3 regions of the Agrobacterium sp. LEGMi-208b genome follow, and region 2 is predicted to be linked to each of the others. Evidence: predicted binding sites of a transcription regulator. Region 2 holds the regulator's gene; each other region holds the start of a gene.

The links. Region 2 encodes LexA, which represses DNA repair genes until DNA is damaged. Its sites were predicted from a motif close to TGTTCNNNNTGTGTTCNG; they were not measured.
Region 1: the regulator LexA is predicted to act here: its motif matches at 3,332-3,349, upstream of AC5YUO_RS04260 (PA0069 family radical SAM protein).
Region 3: the regulator LexA is predicted to act here: its motif matches at 2,264-2,281, upstream of AC5YUO_RS15760 (ImuA family protein).

Annotation. Positions count from the first base shown of each region.
Region 1 covers NZ_CM183445.1:842,614-849,034, forward strand. The annotation lists gene AC5YUO_RS04245 (L-threonylcarbamoyladenylate synthase) at 170-1,147, shown strand; gene AC5YUO_RS04250 (FAD-binding oxidoreductase) at 1,211-2,644, shown strand; gene AC5YUO_RS04255 (glycosyltransferase family protein) at 2,658-3,176, opposite strand; gene AC5YUO_RS04260 (PA0069 family radical SAM protein) at 3,465-4,622, shown strand; gene rnhB (ribonuclease HII) at 5,007-5,660, shown strand; gene AC5YUO_RS04270 (hypothetical protein) at 5,883-6,421, opposite strand, start outside.
Region 2 covers NZ_CM183445.1:160,938-167,358, forward strand. The annotation lists gene eno (phosphopyruvate hydratase) at 1-1,070, opposite strand, end outside; gene kdsA (3-deoxy-8-phosphooctulonate synthase) at 1,220-2,065, opposite strand; gene AC5YUO_RS00830 (VOC family protein) at 2,065-2,958, opposite strand; gene lexA (transcriptional repressor LexA) at 3,171-3,893, shown strand; gene AC5YUO_RS00840 (glutathione S-transferase family protein) at 4,331-5,008, shown strand; gene AC5YUO_RS00845 (ComEC/Rec2 family competence protein) at 5,029-6,421, opposite strand, start outside.
Region 3 covers NZ_CM183446.1:210,313-216,733, forward strand. The annotation lists gene AC5YUO_RS15750 (error-prone DNA polymerase) at 1-33, opposite strand, end outside; gene AC5YUO_RS15755 (Y-family DNA polymerase) at 30-1,547, opposite strand; gene AC5YUO_RS15760 (ImuA family protein) at 1,462-2,226, opposite strand; gene AC5YUO_RS15765 (DUF1304 domain-containing protein) at 2,441-2,797, shown strand; gene AC5YUO_RS15770 (glycerate kinase type-2 family protein) at 2,802-4,073, shown strand; gene AC5YUO_RS15775 (hypothetical protein) at 4,192-4,440, shown strand; gene AC5YUO_RS15780 (Gfo/Idh/MocA family protein) at 4,699-5,886, opposite strand; gene AC5YUO_RS15785 (sugar phosphate isomerase/epimerase family protein) at 5,963-6,421, opposite strand, start outside.

The sequences.
Region 1 (6,421 bases), 680 kb from region 2:
GTTTTATGCATGTCGTTGTCCCGAAACCGGCGACCACTTTCGGGCGACATGCACTATTTGTTTTATGCATGTCGTTGTCCTGAAACCGCGAAGCACTTTCAGGCGACATGCATTAGCGCTTCCCACTCTGCCCTGAAATACGCTATTGACCGCCCTGAAAGGCAGCATCATGGCGCGTCATATCGATATAGACAACGAGCGGGAAACAGCCCTGCAGGCATCCGTGGCCGAGCTTGCCGCCGGCCAGCCCATCGCCCTGCCGACGGAAACGGTCTATGGCCTTGCCGCCGACGCCACCAATCCGGCGGCGATTACCCGCATTTACGAGACAAAGGGCCGGCCGCAGTTCAACCCCCTGATCTGCCACATGGCCGATATCGCCATGGCCGAACGTTACGCGGTTTTCGACCCCATATCGCTGAAGCTCGCTGAGGCCTTCTGGCCCGGGCCGCTGACACTGGTGCTGCCGTTGAAGCCGGCAAGCGACATTCATTCGCTGGCGACGGCCGGTCTCGATACGGTCGGCATCCGTGTGCCGCAGGGTTTTGCCGGTGATCTGATCCGCCGGTTCGACAGGCCGCTCGCCGCCCCCAGCGCCAATAGTTCCGGCAAGATCAGCCCGACAAGTGCAGCCCATGTGGAGGCGGATCTTGGCCAAAAGATCAATCTCATTCTCGATGGCGGTGCGGCCTCCGTCGGCGTCGAATCCACCATCGTCAAGGTGGAAGAGGATGACCGGGTGCGGCTGCTTCGTCCCGGCGGCATCGTCACCGAGGACATAGAACGTGTTGCCGGCAAACGGCTCGAACGGCCCAAAAAGGCCGCCGCCGCCATTGAGGCGCCGGGAATGCTCGCCTCGCATTATGCGCCGGGTGCTACCGTGCGTCTCGGCGCTACATCGGTTTTCCCCGGCGAAGCGCTGATCCGGTTCGGCGGCATCGCCATTGCCGGTGAAGAAACCGCGCGCACCGTTCTCGATCTCAGCCCTTCCGGCGATCTTTCCGAGGCCGCCGCCAATCTCTTCGATTATCTCAAAGCCGCCGATGCGAGCGGCGCAGACATGATCGCCATCACCGCCATTCCCACCCATGGTCTCGGAGAGGCGATCAACGACCGCCTGTCCCGCGCCGCCGCGCCGCGAGGCTGACGGCACCCAACCCTTTCGCCCATGTTTCCTTTCGCCCATGTTTCAAAAGACAGCGAGACGCCCATGACGACCACCGCCATCCCCTCCTCCGACATCCTCGACCGCTTCACCGCCATTGTCGGCGAAAAGAACGCGGTCCGCGACCCGGCGGAGATGGCGCCGCGCCTTGTGGAAAATCGCGGGCTTTATCGCGGCGCCTCGCCGCTGCTCATCAAGCCCGGTTCGGTCGAAGAGGTTGCCGCCATCCTGAAGCTCGCCAGCGAGACCGGCACCCCCATCGTGCCGCAGACCGGCAATACCGGCCTCGTGGGCGGGCAGACGCCGCGTGCCGACGGCACCGATATCATCCTGTCGCTGGAGCGCATGAACCGTGTTCGCGATATCGATCCGGTCGCCAATATCATCGTGGCGGATGCCGGCTGCATTCTCGACGACATTCACAAGGCTGCCGATACGGTGGAGCGCATGTTCCCGCTGTCGCTCGGCTCTCAAGGGTCCTGCCGCATCGGCGGCAATCTCGCCACCAATGCCGGCGGCACGGCGGTGCTTGCCTATGGCAATATGCGTCAGCTCTGCCTCGGGCTGGAAGTCGTGCTGCCGACCGGCGAAATCTGGAACGGGCTGCGCCGGCTGAAGAAGGACAATACGGGTTACGATCTGCGCGATCTCTTCATTGGTTCCGAAGGCACGCTTGGCATCATCACCGGTGCCGTGCTGAAGCTCTTCCCGAAACCGCTCGGCCATCAGGTGGCCTTTGCCGGGCTTACCTCCACCGAAGACGCGCTGAAGCTGTTCGAGATGGCCTCCAACCTCTGCGGCACGGCGCTGACCGGTTTCGAGCTCATGCCGCGAATCGGCGTCGAATTCACCGCCCGGCATATTCCCGGCGTGCGCGATCCCCTGGAGCAGCCGCATGACTGGTACGCGCTCATCGATATCTCCACCTCCGATTCGGCGGAGACGGCGGATAACATGATGCAATCGCTGCTGGAGCGCGGTTTTGAGGCCGGGCTGGTTCAGGATGCGGTGATCGCCACATCCGAAGCCCAGCGGCAGGCGCTCTGGCACATGCGCGAAAGCATGTCGGAGGCGCAGAAGCCCGAAGGCGGCTCGATCAAGCACGATGTTTCCGTTCCGGTGTCAAAAATACCGGAATTCATGGCGACGGCGGAAAAGGCGGTTCTCGCCGCCATCCCGGGCGCCCGCGTCTGCGCCTTCGGACATCTGGGCGACGGCAATATTCATTACAATATTTCCCAGCCGGTGGGTGCCGACAAGGCCGAATTCATCGGCCGCTGGCGGGATATGAACGAGATCGTGCACGGCATCGTGCTGTCGCTCGGAGGCTCGATTTCGGCCGAACACGGCATCGGGCAATTGAAGCGCGACGAGCTGGCCGCCATCCGCCCCGGCATCGAAATGGAGCTGATGCGGCGCATCAAACACGCTTTCGACCCCGCCGGCATCATGAACCCCGGCAAGGTTCTGGCCGGATAAAGCGGCCCCTGCGTTACGCCGAGGCCCGCAGCGCCCAGGCCGGCACCATTTCCGCATTCAGCCGGCGCGGTTTCTGTGCGCCGACAAATTGCGTCAGGCTCATGCCCGATTTCGCAATCGACACGGCATGTTTCTTCGGCAGAAGATATCCATGCTCCAAAGGCGGAACGCGGCGCAGCACACGGCTGAAGACATTGCGACGATGATAGCGCGAGGGCGAAAAGCGGGCCGGCTGCGCGCAGATCGCCACATATTCGAGAATCTCGTCGATCCAGCCCGCCTGCGGGCGCGCGCCCGGCTCGATCAGAAGCAGCCAGCCGCCGCGTGCGGACTTCACCACGTCTTCAATGTCCCATTGCCCATAAAAACGGCAGCCGGCGGCATCGGCGACGCGCGACGATCCATCGCGCGAACCGTGATCGAGAATCACAACATCGCTTACAAGCCCTTCCACGGCCCCGGTGACAAGCGCAGACAATGTGTGCGCCAGTTCCGGCTCGTGATCCCGGCATTCCATTATGACTGTCAACATCTGCATAGCTCTAACGCATCGCACAATAAATTGCCACTGTGCTCGTCGTGGTAAAATCCGCGACCGTCCCTGCCACCGACCGCACAGTCTCCGGACGTGGCCATGCCTATCGCGATCACGCATCCGTCCCTGGAGAAGGAGTCGAATCTGAATTTTGTTCTTGTATTGTTCTCATTCCTGATGTAGGAATTTAATCATTCGGAGGGCGATTAAACGCCCGCCCGGATGGAAACGGTTTAGGGCGTCGAGCGTGCCTTGAAAGGTGTGCGGCGCTCCGGGAGCATCCAGATGAGAAACCATACGCTTGACGGGCAGGCTGCCTTCCAGCCGAGCCATATGCCTGACATTGCCAATGCGCTCGCCGATGCATCCGGCCTGCGCATCGAGATCGACCGCCGTCGTGGCCGCGGCGCCGGGCTGAACCCGGATGGACGCTTCGAGACCTTGCAGCACGAGGTTTTCGACGATGGCTGGCAGACGCTCGAGGACATGCCGGAATTCCGCACCGAGGTGCAGGTGGAAAAGCCGCGCAGCATCATCACCCGCAATGAATCGCCCGACATCCCCTTCGACCGCTCCATCAATCCCTATCGCGGCTGCGAACATGGCTGCATCTATTGTTTCGCCCGCCCCACCCACAGCTATATGGGCCTTTCGGCCGGGCTGGACTTCGAATCGAAGCTCTTCGCCAAGCCGGATGCGCCAAAGCTCCTGGAACGGGAGCTGGCGAAACCGGGCTACAAGCCGCGAGTGATCGCCATCGGCACCAATACCGACCCCTATCAGCCGATCGAGCGCGAATGGCGCATCATGCGGCAGATACTGGAAGTGCTGGCCAAGGCCGATCACCCCGTCGCCATCGTCACCAAATCGGCGCTGATCAAGCGGGATATCGATATTCTGGCGCCCATGGCCAAAAAGGGGCTCGCCAAGGTCGGTATTTCCGTAACCACACTGGACCGGAAACTCGCGCGCAACATGGAACCGCGCGCCGCGACGCCGGAAAAGCGGCTGGAGGCGGTGAAGGCATTGACGGAGGCCGGCATTCCCGTGGCCGTGATGATGGCGCCTGTCATTCCGGCCCTCAACGATCATGAGATCGAACGCATTCTCGAGGCCGGCAAGGCAGCGGGCGCCACCGAAGCTTCCTACGTGCTGCTGCGCCTGCCGCTGGAGGTGAGCCCGCTGTTCCGCGACTGGCTGCTACGCAACTATCCGGACCGTTACCGTCATGTCATGTCGCTGGTGCGCTCCATGCGCGACGGCAAGGATTACGACGCGGAATTCGGAAAACGCATGAAGGGCGCCGGCCCTTATGCCTGGCAGATCGGCAGGCGTTTCGAGATGGCGGCCAAGCGGCTCGGCCTTATCCGCCGCGGCATTCACCTGCGCGACGATCTCTTCCTGCCGCCGGGCGATGCGGGCGTGCAACTGTCGCTGCTTTGAAAGACCGACGCTGAGAGTGGCGCGGAATGATGAATGTCCCGGGATGAAGCCCGAGGATGACATCAGGCATGAGGGATAACAGGCCAGCAATCGAAGGCTTTCTCAGCCTTTAACAAACGGAATTCAAGACGATAGGAGCACCCCCCTCATCTGGTTGCTCCCCACGAAATGCCCGGCGGGTTTTCCCTGGCCCGCCGGACATTGCCCCCGGAACCGCCGCCTCGCGTGCGATCATTTTTCCTCCGCCGCCCCGTTGGAGGATCAAAGGTCATGATGACCTGAGGGGCACGGTGAGCCACGCCCCTTGACCCCGGCTCATCCTGCCTGTCATCGCCCGCTTCCGGGGGCTTGCAGGAGATCGGGTGTGTATGCGAGTTTCGCCGCATGAAACGCACCGCCACACCCGATTCTCCTGCCCTTTTCGATCTTGCCGATACCGGTCCGGATTTTTCCTTCGAACTGGAAGCGAAAAAGAAGGGCCTCTGGCCCGTCGCCGGCACGGATGAGGCGGGACGGGGGCCTTTGGCCGGACCGGTGGTCGCGGCAGCCGTCATTCTCGATCCGGACAATATTCCCAAGGGCATGGACGATTCCAAGAAACTGACGAAGCAAAAGCGCGAGAGCCTGTTCGTTGAGATCATGGAAACCTCGATCGTATCCGTCGCCTCCTCCGGCCCCGGCCTGATCGACAGCATGAATATCCTGCGCGCCAGCCTCGACGCCATGCGCCGCGCCGTGCTTGGCCTCGAAATCTCCCCTGCCCTCGTACTGGCCGACGGCCGCGACCGCCCGCCCGGCATCACCTGCGAGGCAAAGGCCGTCATCAAGGGCGATTCCCGCTCTCTCTCCATCGCCGCCGCCTCGATCATCGCCAAGGTGACACGCGACCGGATGATGGAACGGGCCGGCGTGGTGCATGCGTCCTATGGGTTCGAAGGCCATGCCGGTTACGGCACACCGGCCCATCTGCGCGCCATCGAAAGCCACGGGCCTTGCTCGCTGCACCGGATGAGTTTCAGGCCGCTGAAGCGGGGTTGATTGCGGCTGAGAATGGAGGTTGAGCGATAACTTCCGTTACTAGGTCGCTGTTCGACGGTCCGGCTTTAGGCACCGAAGAGGAGCTGGTCATCATTCACCCCAACAACTACTTCCGGCCCATTGCCTTCGACTGACTATGCTTCCCTCGACTAAGATGTCCGGGTCTGCGAATTTCGTTTCGGGTATGAAACAAGTGTTTCTAATGGTACCGTCTGCGGTCTATTAAAGCTCTTTTGCCGTCAACAAATCTTCGATCCGCTGTCTTATGTCATCATCAGTTTCAAATTCCTTCAGCCGCTTTAATGCAACAACGGCTTCCTGGGGCCATTCTTTTCGATCCCAGCTAGATAGAGCCCGAATTGACATGTTGCGGTTTCTTATCACTGGGCTTTGCAAACCCGCAGAAATGAAGGCCCAACCTTTTCCGGGAAACTTTTCAAGGTCCTGTAAAATGAAATCCAAAGCGGCATGCGCTGAGTATCCCGGGCCGAGGCCCATTTCGGTGCTCGGGCCTGTCGCAATTTCATCGAGGGGAATGCATTTCAAGCCAAGCTCAAGCACTTGATCAATACGATCCCCATCAGAGCTGCGCATCAAATCCCACCAATATTCCTCACCCGCTTCCGTTCGAGCATAACAGTAAGGCCATGGATCGATGCCAAATTTCTGGCATACCCTGCTTGCATTCCAGAACTCTTGCCTGTCACCGCCTTCCAAAGCGCTGCATATCGCCGGCTTCCAGTGATCTCTGGCGAGCAGGT
Region 2 (6,421 bases):
CCGGCCTTGTGCGCAGTTTCGACCGCATCCAGCGTCTCGGACAGCGAACCGATCTGGTTGACCTTGACGAGGATGGAGTTGGCAACGCCCATCTTGATGCCGTCACGAAGACGCGCCGAGTTGGTGACGAAAAGATCGTCGCCGACCAGCTGGCACTTGTTGCCAATCAGATCGGTGAGCGCCTTCCAGCCGTCCCAGTCGTCTTCAGCCATGCCGTCTTCGATGGAGATGATCGGATATTTGGCAACGAGTTCGGCCAGATATTCAGCCATCGCGCCGGATTCCAGCGTGCGGCCTTCGCCTTCGAGAACGTATTTGCCATTCTTGAAGAATTCCGTCGATGCACAGTCGAGGCCGACATACATGTCTTCGCCCGGACGATAACCAGCCTTTTCGATCGACTTCATGATGAAATCGAGTGCTGCCGGTGCGCTTTCGAGACCGGGGGCAAAACCGCCTTCGTCACCGACATTGGTGTTGTGACCCTGAGCGGACAGTTCTTTTTTCAGCGTGTGGAACACTTCCGAACCCATACGCACGGCTTCGCGGATGTTTTCCGCGCCAACCGGCAGGATCATGAATTCCTGGAAGTCGATGGGGTTATCGGCATGGGCGCCGCCATTGATGATGTTCATCATGGGAACCGGCAGCAGATGCGCGTTAGGGCCACCGACATAACGGTAAAGCGGCAGGCCGGACGCTTCAGCCGCAGCCTTGGCGACGGCAAGCGAGACGCCAAGGATGGCGTTGGCGCCGATGCGCGACTTGTTCGGCGTGCCGTCAAGCGCGATCATCGTCTGGTCGATCTGGATCTGGTTTTCGGCATCGAAACCGCCGATGGCGTCGAAGATTTCCGTATTGACGGCTTCTACCGCCTTTTCCACGCCCTTGCCGAGATAACGCTTGCCGCCATCGCGCAGCTCAACCGCTTCATGCGCGCCGGTGGAGGCGCCGGACGGAACGGCCGCACGGCCCATGGAGCCGTCTTCGAGATAGACATCGACTTCAACGGTCGGGTTGCCGCGGCTGTCGAGGATTTCGCGCGCGATGATATCGGTAATGGCAGTCATGGTCTCTCCCTTGGGAATGGAACAGATATTTTCCGTCGCCTGTCTTAGACGATGGCGAAGAAATTACAATGACGGCGGGCGGCAGAAACGGCCCGCCCGCCATTAAAATCGATTGGCACGGACCGTGCCCGCCGTAGCGCCCCCGCCCCTCAGGCTTTGGTGATGGCGTCGAAAGCAAGCAGCTTTTCCAGCAGCTTCGGCATGTCCTTCAGATGCACCATGTTGGGGCCATCGGACGGTGCATTGTCCGGGTCCTCATGGGTTTCGATGAAGAGGCCTGCGACGCCGACAGCAACCGCCGCCCGCGCCAGAGTCTCGACGAATTCGCGCTGGCCGCCCGTTGAGCCGCCCTGCCCGCCCGGCTGCTGAACCGAATGCGTGGCGTCAAAGACAACAGGCGCACCGAGCGAAGCCATGATCGGCAAGGAGCGCATGTCGGAAACAAGCGTGTTGTAACCGAAGGAGGCGCCGCGCTCGCACAGAAGCACATTCGGATTGCCGCTCTCATTCAGCTTGGCCAGCACGTTTTTCATGTCCCAGGGGGCGAGGAACTGGCCCTTCTTGACATTGATGACGCGGCCGGTTTTCGCGGCGGCGACGAGAAGATCGGTCTGGCGGCTGAGAAAGGCCGGGATCTGCAGCACATCCACCACTTCGGAAACGATGGCGCACTGTTCTTCGGTGTGAATGTCGGTCAGAACAGGAAAGCCGAATTCCTTCTTGAGATCGGCGAAAACCTGCATGGCGCTCTCAAGGCCGATGCCGCGCTTGCCGGAAAGCGAAGTACGGTTCGCCTTGTCGAAGGACGACTTATAAACGAGCCCGATCCCCAGCTTGTCGCAAAGCTCCTTCAGAACGCCAGCGATCATGAAGGCATGTTCCCGGCTTTCCATCTGGCAGGGGCCGGCGATCAGGGAAAATCGCTCTGTATTGGAAAAGGAAACCGAATTGGCGCCGTCGCCGGCGGTGACTTTGAGATTGTTCGTAACGCTCATCATTTTTCCTCGAAGGCGAAGGCAACGCCCTGACCGGGTGCTGCGGACACCACCAGACGGCCGTCCGCTTCTGCGCTGGAGACGCCATTAGCAGTAAGCACCGCTTCTGTCACGGCAAGATCGTCAACGGAAAAGACGATGCCCGCGCCGTGCAATCCGCCGCCGCTCCACTTATTGGCGTTCACGGGGGCATTTACGGGTTCATCGCCGAAGGCCGGTTTTCCGGTTAGTCTTATGCGTGCATTGCCGGTTGCGAAAACCACATCACCATCCGCAGACAGCGTGCCGGCACAGCCAAAAACCGTTTCGATCAGCCGGGGCGAATCCACATCACCGCCGTAAGACAGCACGATCTCGCATAGCCCGGTAGTGCCGTTGGCATGCCGCTCCAGCGCCACGCGGTCACCCGGCAGGGCCTGCAGCCGCTCACAACTAAACAGGAAGAAATCCGCCGCCGGCCCACTTGCCGCAAAGGCGAGCCGAAAGGCCGCCTCGCTTTGCGAACCGTCCGGCATCTTGACCGGACGTGAAAATTCGAAGACTTCGCCCGCCGAAAAACCGGAGGCAACGAATCTGCCATGATCGGCCAAAGCGTCCTCCGTCGCGGCGACAAGAGCGGAAAACCCCTCCTCTCCGGCATGATTGCGGAAGGCATGGTCCCTTGCGGTGAACACATCTCCCCTGCCGATTGAGGCGATATACTTATCCGGCTCAGCAATTGCTAGGGGCTCCAGATAGGTGCCGTCTGAGAAAAAAACGCAGGCATTCTGGGTGCCGAAGGGGTGGAGAGCGGTGGGCGCGACCGTGAATCCAAGGCTCGCAAGGCGATCTGCGGCAAGCGTAAGGACCTTCACGGGCAGAACGAGGTGGTCGACACGGTGGGGCTTCGTCATTGTCGTGCTTCCTGCTTGTCAAGTCCGGCAGGACCATGCCGAACAGTCCGGACCGCAGAAAAGCACAATTGTGCGCTTTCAGGCAAATCATCAAAACAACAGATAGCGGCTTCACGAAATTTTAGGGGATTGCGGAACACATATGGAACATATAGTGTTCGTTCTGTATTTGTTTCGCGACTTCAACGACGATTCTCAAGGGTGTTTTCCTCATGCTCACGCGCAAACAGCAGGAATTGCTTCTCTTCATTCATGAAAGAATGAAAGAGTCCGGCGTGCCGCCCTCCTTCGATGAAATGAAGGACGCACTCGATCTTGCCTCCAAATCCGGCATCCACCGGCTGATCACCGCACTCGAGGAGCGCGGCTTTATTCGCCGGCTACCTAACAGGGCGCGGGCGCTGGAAGTGATCAAATTGCCGGAGGCCTACACGCCGGGTGCGAGGCCGCAGCGCGGCTTTTCGCCGAGCGTCATCGAGGGCAGCCTCGGCAAGCCGAAGACGCCGGAACCGGCCCCCGCCCCCAAGGCGCCAGCCAATGATCTCGGCGGCGCCGTCACCGTGCCGGTCATGGGCCGCATCGCCGCCGGTGTGCCGATTTCCGCCATCCAGAACAACACACATGATGTGGCCGTGCCGGTCGACATGCTGGGTTCAGGCGAGCATTACGCACTTGAGGTCAAGGGCGACTCGATGATCGAGGCCGGCATTTTTGATGGCGATACCGTCATCATCCGCAACGGCAATACGGCCAATCCGGGCGATATCGTCGTGGCGCTGGTGGATGATGAAGAAGCGACCCTGAAGCGTTTCCGCCGCAAGGGAGCCTCCATCGCTCTGGAAGCGGCCAATCCCGCCTATGAGACCCGTATTTTCGGACCAGACCGGGTGAAGATCCAGGGTAAGCTGGTTGGGCTGATCCGCCGTTATCATTAATTGGCGGCCTTTTTTCGCTGTGAGCGTCATCGGAAAGATGACGCTCCCTTTGAAACATCGCGGTTTGCCCGCTGGAACGATGCGGCTTTGCAGAGGTAAAGAGAGATCATCCAGAGGATCGGCGCGTCTTTTGTCGTGAAGGGTGGTTCCGGCTTCATGCCAGATGTTTTCGTTGTGGTGCAGGCTGCGGCAAAATGGGAGCTGGTTGAGACCATGGACAATGGGCATCCTTCGTTTCGTTAAGCAGGTATGCAGGTTATCAGTCTCTTCGCGGAGTGTTCCGCTGTCGGTCTCCGGGCGGTGACGTGGATGTCGGTCCTTCTCCCTGCCCTCACCTTCCCATTTATCAATGCGGCTTATGGGAGCCATGGATTATTTGCGATATTCCAAGGCCCATCCGCCGTTATAGAAATGCGCGTCATATCGGGGAGCACGCCATGTACGATCTTTATATCGCCAACAAGAACTATTCCTCATGGTCGCTGCGGCCCTGGATATTGATGCGCACGCTCGGCATCGCCTTCGATGAAAAACTCGTTCCCTTCGGCGAAGGCGTTTCCTTCTCTACCTTTTCCCCGACCGGCAAGGTGCCCTGCCTTGTCGATGAGGGCGTGACGGTTTGGGAATCGTTGTCGATCGCCGAATATCTGGCGGAAAGACACCAGGGCGTCTGGGCGAGCGACAAGCAGGCAAGGGCCTGGTCTCGTTCGGCGGCGAGCGAAATGCATGCGGGTTTTTCCTCGCTGCGCAATCTCTACCCCATGTCGGTCGGCATTCGCGTAAAACCGAAGGGTGGCGATGCCGGGCTTGCGGCCGATATAAAGCGCATCGATGCGCTGTGGAGCGAAGGTCTCGCGAAATTTGGCGGGCCTTATCTTGCGGGCCAGAAATTCACGGCGGTCGATGCCTTCTTCTGCCCGGTGGCCTTTCGTTTCCAGACCTATGGGGCGGAACTTTCGCCCGCGGCAAAAGCCTATTGCGACCGGCTGCTTGCCCTTCCCGCCATGCGCGAATGGTACGAGGCCGGACTGAAGGAGACATGGCGCGACGCGGCGCATGAAGAGGAAATCGGCGGGATCGGCGATATGACCGCGGATTTGCGCATCAAGGCCTGACGATCCATGCTGGCGGCACTTTATTGCGATGCCGCCAGCAACCGGGTCACGGCATCAGGCAGGTCGTGTTCAAAGCGGCCGCTTTTCCAGTCGTAATAGCGATGTTCGCTCCAGGGCCTGTCCATTCGGGCGATTGCGGCGCCCAACCTGCCGACCACCCCTGCCTGATCGCTGTCTGCGAAGTCCAGCTCCAGCGAACCGAGCCGCCGCAAAATATCGCGGTTCAACAGGAGCGCGCCCGAGCGGCATTGGGAGAAGGAGGTTCTGCGAGAGACTATAACGATATCGGCGATATCGCAGGCCTTTCCAGCAAAGCGGCCGTCTTCCAGAACGATGATCCATTCGCCGCTTCCCGCGCGCGCTGCGCACCATATGCCTTTGCTGCAGGTAAAAACACCGGCTTCGGCGTCTCTAAGGGCCACCGTCATCCGCCGGGCGACAGCGCTCATCTCTTTCGGATCGAGCTTCGCCTTCGTGGTCAAAGCCACTTTGGTTGTCGTGGTCTCGCTCTTGAGAAAGACCGGCGGCACAGGCTGTTCCGGCAAAAGCAGCGCCCTTTGCCACTGACCATAAACGAAACCCTGCGGCTGAGCTTTTGTCGTGTAGACTTTGCCGTCCGCCAGCAGCGCCACCAGCTCGCCATCCTCATGAACGAGCAGATCAGGCGGGTTGCGATAGGCCGCGGCGGCCGACAGGCCAAAGGCGAGGAACAGAAACGGCATGCCGAGAAGCGCAAGCCGGCTGCGCAGCAATGTCAGCAGCAGAAAACCAGCCGAAGCGAGACCCAGAAACCAGTCATGGGGTCGTCCCGTTGCCGCACTTCCTCCCCAGGACGCCACCTCCTGCGCAACCTCGATGACGAGGGCCATGCCGTAACCCATGACCTTCAGGAATGGCGCGTCGAGCCCGAAGGGCATCAACAGCATGGCGACAAGGCCGAAGGGCATGACGATGAGCGACATCAGCGGCATGGCGGCCAGATTGGCGAAAAGTCCATAGGTGGTGACACGCTGGAAATGCTCGACCGAATAGACCGCCGTCGAGAGCCCGCCGATCAGCGACGTCGTCATGACGCCGCCGATGATGGCGCCCGCCGTTTGCGCCACCGTCATCCATGCCGGTTTGCGCCCGATGAACAGACGTTCCCGCTCGGCGCGCCAGCGGCTCCAGGCGGCGTAGGAGGCGACGAGCGCGATGGTCGCGGCAAAAGACATCTGGAAGCTCGGCCCCATGATTTCCGATGGCGAAAAAGCAAGAATGACCAGCGCGGAAAGCGCCACATTCCTAAGGCTGAGCGAGGGTTGATCGAACAGCACCGCGATCAGCATCACCGATGTCATCAACCAGGCGCGTTCGGCGGAGACGGCGAAACCGGAAATGAGATAATAGGCAAGCGTCATCAGGAGCGCGGCG
Region 3 (6,421 bases), on a different replicon from region 2:
CACCTGCAGTTCGGCATAAAGGGGCGTGCTCATGCGAAAACCCCATGGATGAACCAGCCCTGCGAGCCCGTTTCGGCATGTTCGCCATCACCGGAACGGAAAATCCAGAAACGTTCGCCGCTTTCATTTTCCACCGTGAAATAATCGCGTACGGCGGCCTTTTCCCGGTCGCGTTTCCACCATTCTCCAAACACCCGTTCCGGCCCGTCTGCCCGGCGCACATTGTGGCGCACGCCCTTCCAGAGGAAATAACGTGGCGGGTGGTCCGGCAGCAGCGCCAGCGTCTCGATGGGTTCCGGCCTTGCAAAAAGCCGGACCGGACGCGGCCAGTGGCCGGGCCAGCCGAGCGTATCCTCAGGCGCAAGCGCCGCAACGGGGGCAATGGAGCGTTCCGGCACGTCGCTTGCCACCGCCGCATAACGGTAGACCCGGTGGCCGCGATTGAGGATGACATCGACCGTATCGGCGATTTCCGCACGTTCCTCCTCCAGCAACGAAGAACGGGCCTGCGCGGCGACAAGCGGCTCGGCATGGGTGGCGGTCAGCACCATCATCTCGATGCCGAAACCGGGGTCGATGGTGTCGATCCGGTCGGTCAGAAGCCGGACAAGCTGTTTGACGTCGCGCACCGGCCTGGAGGTGCCGGCCCTTATGGCCTGCAGGCCGCTATCCACCCGGTGCAGCACCAGATCGACCCGGCGGGCGCCGAGGCCGCGCTTTTCCAACGCGGCACAAAGGCCGACAACCAGCTTCTGTGTATAACGGGCAATCGTCTCCGCCGCCGCGATGGGTTCGGGAAAGGCGCGCCGCACCTCCACCAGTTCGGCCACCCGCACGGGTTCGATGGGTTCGCCGATCTCACCGAAAGCCTGGGAAAGACGACGGACAAGTTCGGGGCCGAAACGCAGGGTCAGCGGCGCGCGCGGGGCCTCGGCAAGCTCGCCGATGCTGCGGAAACCGAGCACCTTCAGCCCAGAAACGATACGCTCTTCCAGTCTCAGCGCAGCAAGCGGCAAGCCGCTGATCGCCGCTTTCTGGCCACCCGGCGGTACGATGCCGATCTCATCGCGGCCGAAACGTGCCAGCGCATGGGCCGCCCCCCAGCTATCGGCAATGGCGGCGCGGGCGCTAAAGCCTGCGGCATGAAGGCGGTTGACCATGCCGCTCAGCATCAGCGCCTCATTGCCGTGAAGATGGTCCGCACCCGCCGTGTCCAGCACCAGCCCGTCGGGTAAGTCAGCGGCGACGATGGGGGCATAGATGCGCAGGAAATGAAAGGCCAGCTGCTGCAGGGCGCGGGCATCGGCCGCCGCATCCAGATTTTCGACAAGAAGACCCGGCACCAGCGCCTGCGCCTTGCTGACCGGCGTGCCGGGGCGAATACCCGCCGCCTTTGCCGCCTTGTCGAGCGCCAGCACCAGCCGGCGGCTGCCCTGACGGCCGATCATGACCAGCGGCTTTTCAACCGGTGGCGCGTTCTCTCCCGAAAGACGCCGGAAACGATCCGTCGGCCATGTCGGCAGGTAGAGCGAGACGACCCTTTGCATCACAGGCTTCCACTTCAAATTCGGCGCTTTCGCCGCCGCGACATCGCAAAAGCTCAAGCAACCAGCGCGGCCTGCCCACCCCCGGCACCGGCAGGGGTGATGAAGGCCGCACGGAGATACGCCAGCGGGTGACCGCCGCCGTCGGTTCGCCGAACAGTGCGGCATCGGCCGGACGCCGGAAGCGGCGGATGGCGATGCCGGTAACACCGGAGGTTTCCGCCGCCAGCTGCAGCCGCCGCGAGGCGGTCATCGGCAACTTCGCCACTTCACCCATCACCGCACCGAAACCGTTGCAGCGCAGTCCCTCCTCAAAACAGTCGAGCACGCCTTTCTCATCGCGGCATTCAACGATGATGAGCCGGTTCTGCGACAGGCCGGCCTGCGTCAGGCCCGGCATGAACAGGTCCCGCCGGGTGACGCACCATAAAACCTTGCCGGAAAGCCTTGCTGCCACACCGGCCGCAAACAGCGCTGCCGCCGCGCCATCGGCAGCACCATTGCCGCCGCCGCTCAGCTCATGCAGGCAACCGAGCTTCAGCCCGCCTCCCGGCAGGTGATGGTCGATGGCATCCACGCCGAAAGGCAAGGTCTCGTGCAGCCGCTCAGGGCCGTTCCCGATCCTTTCCAGCCTTTCACGCAGCTCTTCGACAACGAGCAACTGGTCCGCGCGCTTTTGCATGGCATGACAGGTTTCAATTCCGGTTATTCATCTTTATTGTTCTTGTTTTGTTCCTATTTCGACCAAGAGTCAAGCAACGAGCTGCCGCTCTTCAACAGTTTGCACGGGAAGAGGAGATTCTGGCCTTGCAGCCTTTCGCCTCGCCGTTAAAACTGAATTGTCCGTTCGCCGTAAAAACCGCGGCGGGGGCATCATGGTTTGGAGGAACCTGCCGATGATCGCCTGTATTCTGATTGCCGTGGTTGCGGCCATCCATATCTACATCGTCATTCTGGAAATGCTGCTGTGGGAAAAGCCGGCCGGCCGCAAGGCGTTCGGTCTTTCAGCGGATTTTGCCCGGCAGACGAAGGTGCTCGCCGCCAATCAGGGGCTTTATAACGGGTTTTTGGCGGCCGGGCTGATCTATGGGCTCACACAGGGCGATGAAGGGCTGAGCTTCAAGGTGTTTTTCCTAACCTGTGTACTGGTGGCCGGTATTTTCGGCGCCGTTACCGCCAATACCATGAAGATCCTGTTCATTCAGGCGCTGCCCGCCCTTTTGGCGCTTGGCGCGCTCTGGATTGGAGTCTGAACCGATGACCGCATGGAACGACAGCCGCGCCAAAGACGCCCTCAACCGGATATTCATGGCGGCAGTCGCAAGCGCCGATCCGGCGAAGGTGCTGCAACAACATCTCCCCTCCCCGCCCAAGGGTCGCTGTGTAGTGGTCGGTGCGGGCAAGGCCTCGGCCGCCATGGCCGCAGCGCTGGAAGCGGCATGGCCGCATGTCGATCTCTCGGGTGTGGTGGTGACGCGTTATGGCCATGCGGTCCCAACCTCCCATATCGAGATCATCGAGGCCTCGCATCCCGTACCCGACGACAAAAGTGCGGAAGCGGCCAAACGCATTCTCGCCGCAGTCGAAGGGCTCACCGCCGACGATATGGTGATCGCGCTGATTTCCGGCGGCGGTTCGGCGCTGATGGTGGCGCCAGCCGAAGGCATGACGCTTGCCGACAAGATGGCCGTCAATCGTGCCCTTCTGGCGAGCGGCGCGACGATTTCCGAAATGAACGCCGTGCGCAAACACCTCTCCCGCATCAAGGGCGGACGGCTGGCGCTGGCCGCCAAACCGGCGAAGGTGGTCTCGCTGCTGATTTCCGACGTTCCGGGTGACGATCCCTCCGAAATCGCCTCCGGGCCGACGGTTGCCGATCCGAGTGATATCGCGACCGTGCGGGAAATCGTCTCGCGCTATGCGCTCGATCTTCCCGAAACCGTGCGCAGGGTGCTGGAAAAAGGCGAGGAGACCCCGAAGACCGGTGATATCGAAGAGGATGTCAGGATGATCGCCGCGCCCTCGCTTGCGCTGCAGGCGGCGGCGGATGAGGCCGTGAAGCTCGGCCTTACGCCGCTCATCCTCGGGGATTCCCTCGAAGGCGAATCCAGGGATGTCGGTGCCGTCATGGCCGGCATTGCATCCTCCGCCAGCCGCAAGGGCCTGCCGGTCAAAGGCCCGGCCGTGCTGCTTTCCGGCGGCGAAACCACGGTCACGATCGGCAAGGGACCGGCCGGCAAGGGCGGCCGCAATACGGAGTTCCTGTTGAGCCTCGCGCTGACGCTGAAGGGTGCGGATGACATCTGGGCGATTGCCGGTGACAGCGACGGCATAGACGGCGTCGAGGATGCGGCGGGTGCCGTGGTGACGCCGGATACGCTTACCCGCATGCGCGCCGCCGGTGTCGATCCGCGCCAGTCGCTGGTGAATCACGACAGCTATAGCGCCTTCAAGGCGGCGGGCGATCTTGTCGTGACCGGACCGACCCTGACGAATGTCAATGATATCAGGGCGATCTTGATCGGGTGAAAGCGCAAGCGTTCGAGCCGGCTCTCCCGTCCGGTCGCGGGTATCACCAGGCAGAGGCCGTTTTGACTATGCCGCCGGACAGGTATAAATTAGCGGCATATCCTTGGGAGCCTCAGCCATGCGTCTTGGAGTGCTCGTACCCGGCCTGATAGTGGCCCTTAGCCCCGCTTTGGCGGATGCCCATAATTGCAAATGCCGAAATCGAGGCACCATGTTCGAACTCGGCCAGACATCCTGTCTGAGGGTCGACGGCGTTTCTTACCTCGCGCGCTGCGAGATGAAACTCAATGTTTCGTCATGGACCAAGATCGGGGATGGTTGTCCGGTGACAGAGCGGATGCAGCCGCAGTCGACACGCGTGAATTGATGTCGCCGTCAGGCGGCGGCAGACCGGGCTCCGAAGCGCGGAGGCTTATGCCGCAGCCGCCAGCTGTCGACTGCAATCCATCCCAAGCAGAACTGAGCGATGACAAAAGAGGCGAGCGGATGCCGCTTGCGTCTTCCCCCAAGGGGGAGAAGGTCGCGGCAGCGGGATGAGGGGGCAAGGGTGCGGTCTATCGCTAACGTTGCCCCCTCATCCGACCCTTCGGGCCACCTTCTCCCCGCCGGGGAGAAGAAAGACCCCTTACAGCTTCACCCAGCCGCCATTCTTCTTGCCGGACTCGATGCAGGCAGTGACGAAAGCGACACCTTTAACCCCGTCGTCCACGGTCGGGTAAATCACCGCCTTGTCGAGCGCCGAACCGGTGCGGCGCGCCTCGATGGCATGTGCGGCCTCGGTATAGATGGTGGCGAAGGCTTCGAGATAACCTTCCGGGTGGCCGGACGGGATGCGGGTGACGCGTGCTGCCGCAGCCCCTGCCCCGGCGCCGCCGCGGGTGATCAACTGCTTGGGCTGGCCAAGCTTCGTGAACCACAGATAGTTGGGATCGGCCTGCGTCCACTCAAGGCCAGCCTTATCGCCGAAAACACGCACCTTCAGCCCGTTTTCGTGGCCCACCGCAACCTGGCTGCACCAGAGCAGGCCCTTTGCCGCCCGCTTGCCGTCCTTCGGCTTGAAGCGCAACATCACATGGGCATTGTCATCCAGACGGCGGCCTTCAACGAAGGTGTGCACATCCGCCGCCAGCTCGTCGGCCTCCAGACCGGAAATGAAGCAGCCGAGATTATAGGCATGGGTGCCGATATCGCCGGTGGAGCCGCCAACGCCGGATTGGGCCGGATCGGTGCGCCAGACCGCCTGTTTCGCGCCGGTCTGTTCCACCGCTTCCGTCAGCCAGTCCTGCGGATATTCCATCTGCACCAGACGGATCGTGCCGAGTTCGCCGGCTTCCACCAGCTCGCGCGCATGCCGCACCATCGGATAACCGGTGTAATTATGCGTCAGGATGAACAGCGCATCGGCCTTGTCAGCCACGTCCTTCAGCTTCTTCGCGTCCTCCAGATTGGAGGTCAGCGGTTTGTCGCAGATGACATGGATGCCACGCTCCAGAAAGGCCTTTGCAGCGGGATAATGCACATGGTTGGGCGTGACGATCGCCACCGCCTCGATACCGTCTGAACGAAGGGCTTCCTTCTCGGCCATTTCCTCGAAGGAGCCGTAGCAGCGCTCGGCATCGAGCCCCAGTTCGCGGCCGGAAGCGAGGGACTTTTCCGGCGTGGAGGACAGGGCACCCGCCACGAGATCGAAGCGATTGTCGAGCCGCGCAGCCATGCGGTGAACACCGCCGATGAATGCACCCGAACCGCCACCCACCATGCCGAGCCGGATACGCTTTGCCGCGGTTTCGTTTGCCTTGCCTTCGATTGTCATGATCTCTCCCTCATCAGTTCATTCATCTTTCACGCAAAAGGCGCCACAAAACTGCGGCGCGCTTTGCTGCAATTCCTCAAAGCCCAAGCATACGGCGGTTGGCCGCATCGTCGGTGCCAGCAGATGCGAAATCGTCAAAGGCCTTTTCCGTGACGCGGATGATATGCGCCTTGACGAATTCCGCCCCTTCGCGGGCACCGTCTTCAGGGTGTTTCAGCGCGCATTCCCATTCGACCACGGCCCAGCCGTCGAAATCATTGGCCGCCATTTTCGAGAAGACGGCACCGAAATCCACCTGCCCGTCGCCCAGCGAACGGAAGCGACCGGCGCGCTCCACCCAGCCCTGATAGCCGCCGTAAACGCCCTGCCGGCCGGTCGGGTTGAACTCCGCATCCTTGACGTGGAACATCTTGATACGGTCTTTGTAGATGTCGATATTGTCGAGATAATCGAGGCATTGCAGCACGTAATGCGACGGATCGTAGAGCATGTTGGCGCGCTTGTGGTTCTTCACCCGCCCCAGGAACATCTCGAA